One region of the Heliomicrobium gestii genome, then DNA from elsewhere that is predicted to be linked to it. Evidence: riboswitches for the same ligand, from Rfam matches in the RefSeq annotation. Region 1 holds a riboswitch; each other region holds the start of a gene.
The links. Region 1 has a riboswitch for lysine ahead of lysA (diaminopimelate decarboxylase). Riboswitches for the same ligand answer to the same signal wherever they lie in the genome.
Positions count from the first base shown of each region.

Region 1 (3,676 bases):
AACAAAGCCCCCAGGAACAACTTGCTTCGCAACTGCATCCCATCACCGCCTATAGCCGTTCTGCAAACTTGTAGCCGATGCCGAATACGGTGAGGATGTAGCGGGCCTCTCCCGGTGAATCGCCGATTTTTTTGCGCAGGTTGCTCACATGGGTGTCGACTGACCGCTCATAGTTGACATAAGCGTCGCCCATGACGATGCGCATCAGCTGCAGCCGGCTGTAGACGACACCCGGTCGCTGGGCGAGGGTCTGCAGGATCTTGAACTCCGTCGCTGTCAGTGGGAGGGGACTGTCGCGCAGATAGGCTTCGAATTTATCGTTGTCAATGACGAGGTCTCCCCGGCGGACGATATTCCCTTCCCCCGCAGGGGTTCCGTCGGTTCCCATGTCATATCGGCGCAACACCGAACGGATGCGCGCCACCAACTCCCGGAGGCTGAAGGGCTTTGTGACATAGTCGTCAGCGCCTGTCTCCAGCCCGAGCACCTTATCCCCTTCGTCGACACGGGCCGTCAACATGATGATCGGGATTTTCGATTGGGCGCGGATTTCCCGGCAGATGGCAAGGCCGCTTTTTCCCGGGAGCATCCAGTCCAGCAGCACCAGTTGGGGCGATTGTTCACTCACCATATGCAATGCCTGCGAACCGTCCGTGGCCTGCAACACCCGGTACCCTTCGGCCTCGAGAAAGGCGCTGACCATGTCCAGGATTTTGGGCTCGTCATCTACGACGAGGATGGTGATCGTCATCGATATCACTCCCCTTGCAGCGGAACGGTTCATCGCCGATTCGGCCACAGTCAGTATTCTACAAAAGAGTCTTTAAGATTTTTATAAGATTCGGGTAAAACCGTCGCCGGGGGATAAAAAGAAAAACGGCGGCATGATCGCCACCGTTATCGTGATGCTTCCGTGATTATCGGTTGTTTTTTTCGGCCGTGGTGTCAGCGGCATCGTCGGTTCCCTGGCGTTCCGCTTGGGCCTCGGAGGATTGATTCATCGATTCGATCATCATCTCGTAGAATTTTTCCGACATGTGCTTCACCACCTTTCGTTGGCACCCGTCAAAACTCTTTACCGCTGGAGATAAGGGGGGATCCGGTCGTTGCGGATCAGGTCGTCGAGGCTCTCGCGCTCGACGACGACAGCCCCTTTGCCCTCACGGGCAAAGACGACAGCGGGACGGCCGATGCGGTTGTAGTTCATGGACATGGTGTAGTTGTATGCGCCGGTGCAGGAGACGGCCAGCACATCGCCGCTCTCCACCTTCGGCAAGGACACATCCCAGAGCAGCATGTCGCCGGATTCGCAGCACTTGCCGGTAATGGAGACAACCTCTTCGTTCTCCTGGGTGGCCTTGTTGGCCAGCATGGCCTCGTAGCGGGAGCCGTAGAGGGCCGGACGGGGGTTATCGGTCATGCCGCCGTCAACGGCGACATACTTGCGGACACCGATGATCTCCTTGACAGAGCCGATCGTATAGAGGGTTGTGCCGGCCGTAGCCACAATGGAACGGCCCGGTTCGACGAGGACCTTCGGTGTGGGCAGGCCCCGTTTTTCCGCTTCCAGCGCGACGGCGGAGAGAACGATGCGGGCATAGTCGGCCACATCGGCCGGGGTGTCGGCGTCGGTGTAGCGGATGCCGAAACCGCCGCCCAGGTTCAGGATCGCCGTTTCCGCCCCTGTCTCACGGCGAATCTCGTCGACGAAGGTCATCATCACCTCAGCGGCATAGCTGAAGGATTCCAATTCGAAGATCTGGGAGCCAATGTGGCAATGGATGCCGTCATAGATCAGGTTGCCGAGGGCCAAGACGGCTTTGACGCCGGCAAGGGCTTGGCCGGTGGGCAGGGTGAAACCGAATTTGGAGTCGATCTGACCGGTGCGGATGAACTCATGGGTGTGGCAGTCAATGCCGGGGGTGATGCGCAACAGCACCCGCACTCGGGCGTCCAGTTCGCCGGCAATGGCGTTCAGCAGATCGGCTTCATAGAGGTTGTCAACGACGATGTGGCCGACACCGTACTCGATCGCCTGCCGCAGTTCGGCCGGCGTCTTGTTGTTGCCGTGGAAATAGACCTTTTCCATAGGAAATCCGGCGCGGCGGGCCGTGTACAGTTCGCCGCCGGAGACGACGTCAAGGCCCAGTCCTTCCTGTTCCACCAGGCGGCACATGGCCATGTTCATAAAGGCTTTGGAGGCGAAGAGCACCTCCCCGGCGCCGGAGGCGCTGAAAGCCTCGTAGTACTTCCGACAGTTTTCCCGCAGGTGGGCTTCATCCATAACATACAAAGGACTGCCAAACTGTTTGATCAGGTCTGTGGCGTCACAGCCCCCAATGGCCAAATTTCCCCGCTCGTTGATGGCGGCAGTTCCGTGTAGTTTCAATGCAGCCGACTCCCCTCATCACAATGTGCTTTGTTTCATTTATATGGTCTGTGGGAAAATTTGGCAGAACCCCAGGCAAAACAAAAACCGCCAGGGTCATTCCCCGGCGGCGGTTTGCGCATACGCCTGCGAATGCCTCTCTCCCTTTCCCATACAACCCGTAAGATAGCGCTCCACCGTGGAACCTTCATCATCCGGCACAAGCGGCCGGAGTCTGAAGTGGGAATGTTCCCCGGTGACAGTCCTGCAGTTCTTCACTGCAGACCCAGCCCAGGTGTGGCAAACCTGGACTTCGGCGGTCATCCCTTTCCCTCCGTTGCCCTGTCCATGCCATTGGACCTTCCCGGAGTTACTCTTGATCAACCGCGCCTCTACCTCACCTCAATGGAGATGAGGCATCTATGAACTTGTGGTGAACTTGAACCCATCTTAGCATGCGAAAAAAAGGCTGTCAAGGCGTTAGAATCTTCCTCCGTCCCTGTTCCCGGCGTCACCGTTTCCAGTGAGAAGGTCGCTGTGTCCGTCAAAGCAGTCACCGGATCGTACCGTCGGGTTTACAGGTGGATCGTCATTCCTTCCCGGGCCGCCAGGCAATCGGGATAGACGGCCTTCGCCAACGACTCGATCCGCGCCAGATCGGCATCGGTTCGTTCCATGGCATGATGGAAAAGGATCAGTTGCTTCGCCCCGGCCGCTCGGACCAGTTTGACGCCTTCCTGCCAGGTCGAATGCCCCCAGCCCTTGCGGGGAGGGCTGGCTTCACTGCCGTCATACTCCCCGTCAGTGTAGCAGGCGTCATAGATGACGAGATCGGCGCCGGCGATGAATGCCTGCAACAGTGGATCGTTCCATCCATCATGTTCCGTGTCGCTCAGGTAGCAGCAGGAGCGTCCCCCCTGTTCGATCCGGAAAGCCAGGCATTCATCGGGATGGTTGGTCAAGACGGTCCGCACAGTGACGCCGTCGTCAAGCTCCAGGACTTCGCCACCCCGTAGATCACAAAAGTCAAACTGCGCGCCCATGGTGTCGAGAAGGACTGGAAAATAGGGGGGCTGCATCTGCCCCCGGAACAGTTCCTCAAAAGTTCGTCCCAGCTTCGCCTGCCCATACAGGGTGAAGCGGTTTTGTCCGGCAAAGGCCGGTCCGAAGAAGGGAAAGCCCTGGATGTGATCCCAGTGCAGATGAGAGATGAGGAAGATCCCCTGCACCGGGCCATCACTCTGTCTGCGAAGCGCCTGTCCCAGGTGATAGAGGCCGGATCCCGCATCGATGATGAAGTCGCGATCT
Region 1 is NZ_WXEX01000001.1:266,911-270,586, reverse strand. Features, by position in the region: gene GTO89_RS01280 (sensor histidine kinase) at 1-38, opposite strand, end outside; gene GTO89_RS01275 (response regulator transcription factor) at 50-751, opposite strand; gene lysA (diaminopimelate decarboxylase) at 1,076-2,389, opposite strand; lysine riboswitch at 2,548-2,771, opposite strand; gene GTO89_RS01265 (MBL fold metallo-hydrolase) at 2,944-3,676, opposite strand, start outside.

Region 2 (3,676 bases), on a different contig from region 1:
ACTGTAGTAAAATTGGCAATAGTTGGTTACAAACGGCGGGAGAAAAAGCGCAAGAGTTATCCACAACGTTTTTTTGAAAAAAGCCCTGTTTGCGGGTTACCCACGGTTTTATCCACATTATCCACAATGTGATGGAAGGAACCTTATCCACACGCGGTTATCCACAGAAATATTTGGCGAAAAAAGAAAAACCCCGTTGATCTTTGATATAAGATCTCCGGGGGTACAAATCGTTGTGCAATTAACATCAGGGCCTGTGGATAACACTGTGGGTAAAGTATGGTCAGTCCGCTTGCGCCTGTGGTTGCCCTTGTGCTGGTGCTTGAGCCTGGCCTGCGGTCGCAAATCCTTCGCGCTTTTTTCCAATGAAGAGATAGTAGCTCCCGTAGATGAGCAGCAGAACCGGAATGCCGGCGTAGAGGACGATCTGTTGGGACGGGTCGAAGTAGAGGCTGACGATGACGCCGATGTTCAGGATCGCCGCCACGATCGGCACCAGCGGGTAGAGGGGCGTGCGGAAGGCCAACTGGTCGGCAGAACCGCCGAGACGGGTGTATTCGCGACGGAAGCTGATCTGGCACCAGGCGATGATGATCCAGATCAAGCAGCCTGTAAGACCTGTGCTGGACATGAGCCAGAGGTAGACCGTATCGGCGGCGTAGTGTTCTGTGAGCAAGGACAGGCAAGCCAGCGCCAGGGTGAAGATCACGCCGTAGAAGGGAACGCCGCGGCTGTTGAGGCGGCCGAGCCAGGAGGGCGCCTGTTTCTCTTTGGCCATCGACCAGAGCAGTCGCGAGCAGGCGTAGAGCGCCGAGTTGCCGGCAGAGAGGGCCGACGTGAGGACGACAAAGCTCATCACATGCTGGGCAAAGGGGATGCCGATCCGGCCGAAGACGGTGGCGAAGGGGCTCTCCTGCACCCCGGCCTCGGCCCAAGGGATCGTGCCGGCCAGAACGGTGACGGCGAGAACGTAGAAGATGACGATGCGCAGGCTGATCCCGCGGATCACCCGGGGGACATGCTTGCCCGGCTCTTCGCATTCGCCGGCGGCGATGCCGACCAGTTCAGCGCCCTGAAAGGAGTAGACGACGCCGATCATCGTCAGGAAGACTGCGTAAAAGCCGTTGGGAAAAAGACCTTCACCGCCGGTCTGGAAGTTGGAAAGACCGATGGCCCCTTCATTTCCTGTAAAACCGAAGATCAGACCGGCGCCGGCGATAATGAAGCCGATGATGGCGACCACTTTGACGCTGGCGAACCAGAATTCCGCTTCGCCGTAGGCCTTGACGGAGATCAGATTTAAGAGCGCCAGAGAGACAGCAAAGACGGCGCACCAGATATAGACATCGACCTGGGGAAACCAGTTGTGCATGATCATGCCGGCGGCGGTGAAGTCAGCGGCGATGCAGAGCGCCCAGTTGACCCAGTAGAGCCAGCCGGTCGTGTACCCGGCGGCAGGGGAGATGAAGCGGGAGGCGTAGCTTTGGAAGGAGCCGGCGACCGGCATGGCGACGGCCAGTTCGGCCAGACAGAGCAGGACGAGGAACATGATCAAGCCGCCGGCGGCGTAGGCCAGGATAGCGCCGAAGGGGCCGGCCTGGTGGATCGTCTGGCCGGAGCCGAGGAAAAGGCCGGTGCCGATGGTGCCGCCGACTGAGATCATCATCAGGTGGCGAGATTTCATGTCACGGCGGAGTCCCTGTTTTTCCGGGATCAACTGCTCTGGATTTACGGTGGGCGTTGTCATTTGCGTACCTCCAATGTTTGATGTGGGATACGATTGTACTGATGTAGGGGGGACGCTTCGCTTGTGTCGGTGGTCGCTTCGGTGTGCCGTTGCTGTTGTGGTATCCCTGGCCATGGCGATTTGGGGGATGTTTGACAACAAAAAAATGGTTGTGAACACCATCACAACCATTTCCGCAGTTCTCCGACTACAGTCTGGCGATAGCGCTCCACCTCACCGGGTGACAGTCATGTCCCTCTTCAAGACATGCCCAGCGGCCGCTTTTCCCGTAAAGACGGTCGCTTCGGCGGAAACGCCTTTCCAGTCCGGTCATCGCCCGGGGAACTCCTGGACTGTACTTTTCGTCATCCGCGCCTCTATCGTATCTTCTATTGTTATGTAAAAAATTTAATACAAAGCATCGATAGTGTCAATGAGAATATACATGCAGCTTGATCGAATAATTATACAACATGTTAAGAATGTTAATTTTACACAAAAAAAGTGTCGATTTTACCATGGACAGGGGCGTTTTCGCTATAATCGATACGTTCACGACAAGACTCCGTACCATGCCGTTGAGAATGCGGAAATCAAGTCGCGCGCCTTATTCGGTTCAAAAAATATAGCGATCCCGGTGTTTTTTCAGGTATTATAGAAATATGACTAGCTGCCATGAAAAGACCCGGACTTTGATTACATGATGTGGAGAGAGAAAAGGATGTGCCAAAAAAGCATGGGCGCCGAACCGAATGCGAACGGGGCAAGCCTTGACAGCGCGCCGGAGCGGAAGACCTTCAACCGCTCTGAATACTACATCAACCGGGAATTGAGTTGGCTTGAGTTCAACCAACGGGTGCTGGAAGAGGCCCTAGACAGGACCAACCCGTTGCTGGAGCGCTTGAAGTTCTTGGCGATCGTCAGTTCTAACCTGGATGAGTTCTTCATGGTGCGCGTTGCCGGCGTGCAGGATCAGAAGGAAGCGGGACTGCAGAAAAGGGATCCCTCCGGGTTGACGCCGTCAGCGCAGTTGAAGTTGATCGCCGAGCGGACCCACCGCATGGTCGAGGATCAGTACGCCCACCTGATGAACAACCTCCTGCCGGAATTAAAAGAAAAAGGGATTCATTTTTTGCGGTGTCAGGAGCTGAATCGCAATCAGCGGATCTTTGTGGAGAACCACTTTGAGCATGTCATCTATCCTGTCTTGACGCCGCTGGCTGTCGACCAGAGCCGGCCCTTTCCGTTGCTGGCGAACAAAAGTCTCAACATTGCCGTCTATTTGGAACCGGAAAACAACCTGGCGACCAAGCGGCAGCTCTTTGCCGTTGTCCAGGTGCCTTCTGTGCTGCCACGCTTCATTGAGGTTCCTTGCGCAGACGGCGAAGCCTTCGTCTTGCTTGAAGACCTGATCAAGAGCCAGTTGGAAGTGCTCTTTCGGGGCAACCATATCCTTCATTCATCCACCTTCCGGATCACCCGCAACGCCGACCTCACCGTCGATGAGGAGGGGGCCGAGGATCTCCTGGAGGCCATCGAGAAAGAGCTGCAGAAACGCAAGTGGGGCGCCGAGGTGCGCCTGGAGGTGGAGGCTGGCGTCAGCCCGGCCATCCGGGAGTACCTGAAGGCTGATCTGGAATTGGACGATGAGGACATCTATACCGTCCCCGGCCCATTGGATCTGACCGTGTTCTTGCGCATCGTCGACCTGCCCGGTTACGACAATTTGCGCCATGAGAAGATGACGCCCCAGGAGCCGGAAGACCTGGTCGGCGAGAAAAACATCTTTGCCGCTATCGCCAAAAAGGATATCCTCTTGCACCACCCCTATGAGTCGTTCGATCCCGTCGTCGAATTGGTCGCCCAGGCCGCGCGGGATCCGCGGGTGCTGGCGATCAAGCAGACTTTGTACCGGGTAAGCGGCGACTCGTCCATCGTCAAGGCTCTGGC
Region 2 is NZ_WXEX01000007.1:102,889-106,564, reverse strand. Features, by position in the region: gene GTO89_RS09770 (amino acid permease) at 284-1,747, opposite strand; lysine riboswitch at 1,941-2,114, opposite strand; gene GTO89_RS09765 (RNA degradosome polyphosphate kinase) at 2,448-3,676, shown strand, end outside.
Region 2: another riboswitch for lysine. It lies ahead of GTO89_RS09770 (amino acid permease); the one in region 1 lies ahead of lysA (diaminopimelate decarboxylase).

Region 3 (3,676 bases), on a different contig from region 1:
CTTGGATGCCTTCAGGAGGAAGAAAATGGTTGACAAGACAGTGTTGCCAAACGGAGTCCGGATAGTGATGGAGCCGATTTCCCATGTGCGTTCTGTGGCGATGGGTATCTGGGTGGCTACCGGATCGAGAGATGAAGATCCCGCCTTGACGGGTGTTTCCCACTTTATTGAACACATGCTGTTTAAAGGGACAGAAAAGCGCACGGCCAAGGACCTGGCGGAAGTGCTGGAAGCCGTCGGCGGCCAACTGAACGCCTTTACCTCGAAAGAATACACCTGCTACCACGCCAAGGTGCTTGACGAGCATTTCGACCTTGCCCTCGATGTGCTGGCCGATATGTTTTTTCACTCCCGTTTTGAAAGCGATGACATCGAACGGGAACGCAGGGTGATTTTAGAAGAAATCAAGATGTATGAGGACTCTCCCGACGAACTCGTTCATGACCTGCTGTCTGAGGCCATGTGGCCGGTCAGCGCCTTGGGACGGTCGATCCTGGGCACCGTCGATTCGATCCAGGGGATGGGAAGAGAGCGCATGCTCAGCCATTTCCAGTCCGAGTACACTGCCGATCGGACCATCATCGCCATTGCCGGTTCTATTGACCCTGAAAAGACGCTTGAGAAGGTAAAGGGCTATTTTGCTTCCATGGCGAAGACGAAGCAAATCTACCGTCGCCCCCAGCCGGAGATGAGCTACAAGAGCGTCTTTGAGCATAAGGACGTGGAACAAGTCCAGATCTGCCTGGGCGCCCAAGGCCTCTCCCAGGAACACCCCGACATCTATGCCATGCATGTCCTGAACAATGTCATCGGCGGGGGCGCCTCATCCCGCCTGTTCCAAGAGATCCGCGAGAACCGCGGCCTCGCCTATTCGGTCTACTCCTTCCATTCCGCCTTCTCCGACGCGGGGATGTTTGGCCTCTATGCCGGAACGAGTCCGGACTTCGCCGAAGAGGTCCTCGAGCTTTCCCTGCGCGAAATGGCCCGTATCCGAGAAGAGGGGATTCGCCCCGATGAGTTGAAGCGAACGCAGGAACAGATCAAGGGCAGCCTTTATCTGGGGTTGGAGAGCGTCAACTCGCGGATGACGCGTTTAGGTAAATCAGAAGTCTGCTACAACCGCTTCGTCCCGCCGGAAGAGGTGATCGAGCGGGTTTACGCGGTGACGCTCGATGATGTGACCAAGGTGGCCCGCGAACTCTGGACGCCGGAGTTATGCGCCCTCGCGGTCGTCGGCGCCAAGCCGCTGAAAGTGGAACTGGCCGATCTGCTGAAAAAAACAGGATGGTAAAGGCGCAAACCGGTCGTTGAAAAGGCCTCGACTCGCTTCTATCTTCCGGTCCTGCTGCGTATAGTGGGATAGGGGGACAAGGAGGGGGGGCGCCGATGCGTCTCAGCGAACTGGTGGGCAAGGAGATCGTCAATCTGATAACAGGGGAGCGCCTCGGCGCTGTCGGCGATTCCGATCTGGTCATCGATGAGTCGAGCGGCGAGATCGACGCCATCATTCTGCCGCCACGAGGCAACTTTGGCGGCTTTTGGTCTGACCGAGAACCGCTGATCATCCCATGGGACGCCATCGTCAAGGTGGGCGCCGAGGTGGTTATCGTTGAACTGGACGATACATACCGGCGAACAGCGTCTCGCCGTTTTCCCTTTTAAATTGTCACAGTGGTTGACGGCCAGGGATGTCCCATGATACCATCTTCCTAATGAACTGAATATACCTCCCAGTGGAGAGGTAGAGGCGCGGTCTGTCAAGAGTACCTGGAGGAGTCCGACGGTGGACGATGATACCGGAGGGAAAGGGGCAACCGCCGAAGTCTGGAGCAACCGTATTGCGCCCAGGCTGGGGCCGGGCATAAGATGTTCGGAACTGCCATCTGGTGATTCGACCGGATGGAGCGCTATCCAATCGTACGGGGACGGTGGAAACCAGCTTCCGAATGTTACTTTTTGGGGGCACCGCCTGAACTCCATGCGGTGTTCCCTTTTTGTATTCTTTTTAGTGGGGGATGGGTCATGTCAGAGAGGATCCGAGTCCTGGTCAGCGGCGCCAGGGGGAGAATGGGCCGAGAGGTAGTCAAAGCGGTCCTGGGAGACGAATCGTTGGCACTGGTGGCTGCCGTCGATCACAACGGCATGGGGGAAGACGCGGCTGTCCTGGCTGGTCTGCCGGCTTGCGGAGTCCTGTTGCAGGGCGATCTGACCGCAGCGATTGCCGAGACGCGGCCTCAGGTAATGGTGGACTTTACCAATCCGGCGTCGGTTCTGGAAAACGTGCGCACGGCGCTGGCGGCGCGTGTCGCGCCTGTCGTCGGAACGACAGGCCTTTCGACAAAAGATATGGAAGAGATCGCCGATTGGGCCGCCGCCAACGAAACAGGCTGCCTGATCGCGCCAAACTTTGCCATCGGCGCGTTGTTGATGATGCGCTTCGCCCGCGACGCCGCCCGCTTCTTCCCGAACGTGGAGATCATAGAGTACCACCATGATCAAAAGCTGGATGCGCCCTCTGGGACGGCGATCAAGACAGCGGAGTTGATCCGGGAGGAGCGGCAGGCGATCCGGCAGGGGCACCTGCAGGAAGAAGAAAAAATCGCCGGTTCCCGTGGCGGCGACTTTGATGGGATGCGGATACACAGCGTCCGCCTGCCGGGACTGGTCGCCCACCAGGAGGTCATCTTCGGCGCCCTGGGCCAGACCCTGTCGATCCGTCACGACTCCATCAGCCGTGAATCCTTTATGCCCGGCGTGTTGGAGGCCATTCACCGGATCGGCGCCTGCAAGGGTCTGATCTACGGGCTCGACAAGCTCATCTTTTAATTGAAGAGTCCATTCCGCTATCGCCGCAATGCTCTTTGACAACGACATCCTGCACACCTCTGCGCCGGACTCTCATATATTAACAAAGAGTTTCACTGTTTCTGGTGGAGGAGGTTTTGAACACCCATGACGACCCTTCAAGGAATCCCATTGGTGGTGATGGGAGGGGACGCGCGGGATCAGATCCTCGTACGCCGCTTGGCTGAGCGGGGCGCGACGGTTGATGTGATCGGTTTGCCTGTAGAGGAAACGGGACGGGTGCGAGGCATGGCAGATATCCCGAAAGCGCTGGCGGGAAAAGCGGCGCTCCTCCTGCCCATGCCAGGGGTTGACCTTGAGGGTCGCGTCTATGCGCCGCTCCATCATCAGCCCTTGCGCTTAGAGAGGGACCATTTGGCCTTGCTGAGGCCCGGCAGTCCTATCTTTGTCGGCGTTGCCCGTCCGAATCTGCGGCTGTTGGCCCAGTCCAATCAACTTCCCCTGGTCGAGGTGGCTGAACTGGACGAATTGGCGATCCTGAACTCGGTGCCCTCGGCCGAGGGCGCTCTGCAGATCGCCATGGAGGAACTGCCGATCACGATTCACGGCAGCCGCAGCCTGGTGCTCGGCTTTGGCCGGTTGGGCCTCACCTTGACCCGGCTCTTGCAGGCCATGGGTTCCCGTGTGACCGTCGTCACCCGCGATGGCGGGCACCGGGCCAGAGCTTGGGAAATGGGGGCCATCGCCGAACCTTTTTCCGCTTTGGCCGCTGTCCTGGCGGAGACGGACATCATCTTCAACACCGTTCCGGCCCCAGTGCTGGGCGAAGGGGAACTGGCCGCCACAAGCCGTGAAGCCTTGATCATTGACC
Region 3 is NZ_WXEX01000019.1:19,671-23,346, reverse strand. Features, by position in the region: gene GTO89_RS16075 (M16 family metallopeptidase) at 26-1,291, shown strand; gene GTO89_RS16070 (YlmC/YmxH family sporulation protein) at 1,387-1,662, shown strand; lysine riboswitch at 1,735-1,918, shown strand; gene dapB (4-hydroxy-tetrahydrodipicolinate reductase) at 2,023-2,826, shown strand; gene dpsA (dipicolinate synthase subunit DpsA) at 2,953-3,676, shown strand, end outside.
Region 3: another riboswitch for lysine. It lies ahead of dapB (4-hydroxy-tetrahydrodipicolinate reductase); the one in region 1 lies ahead of lysA (diaminopimelate decarboxylase).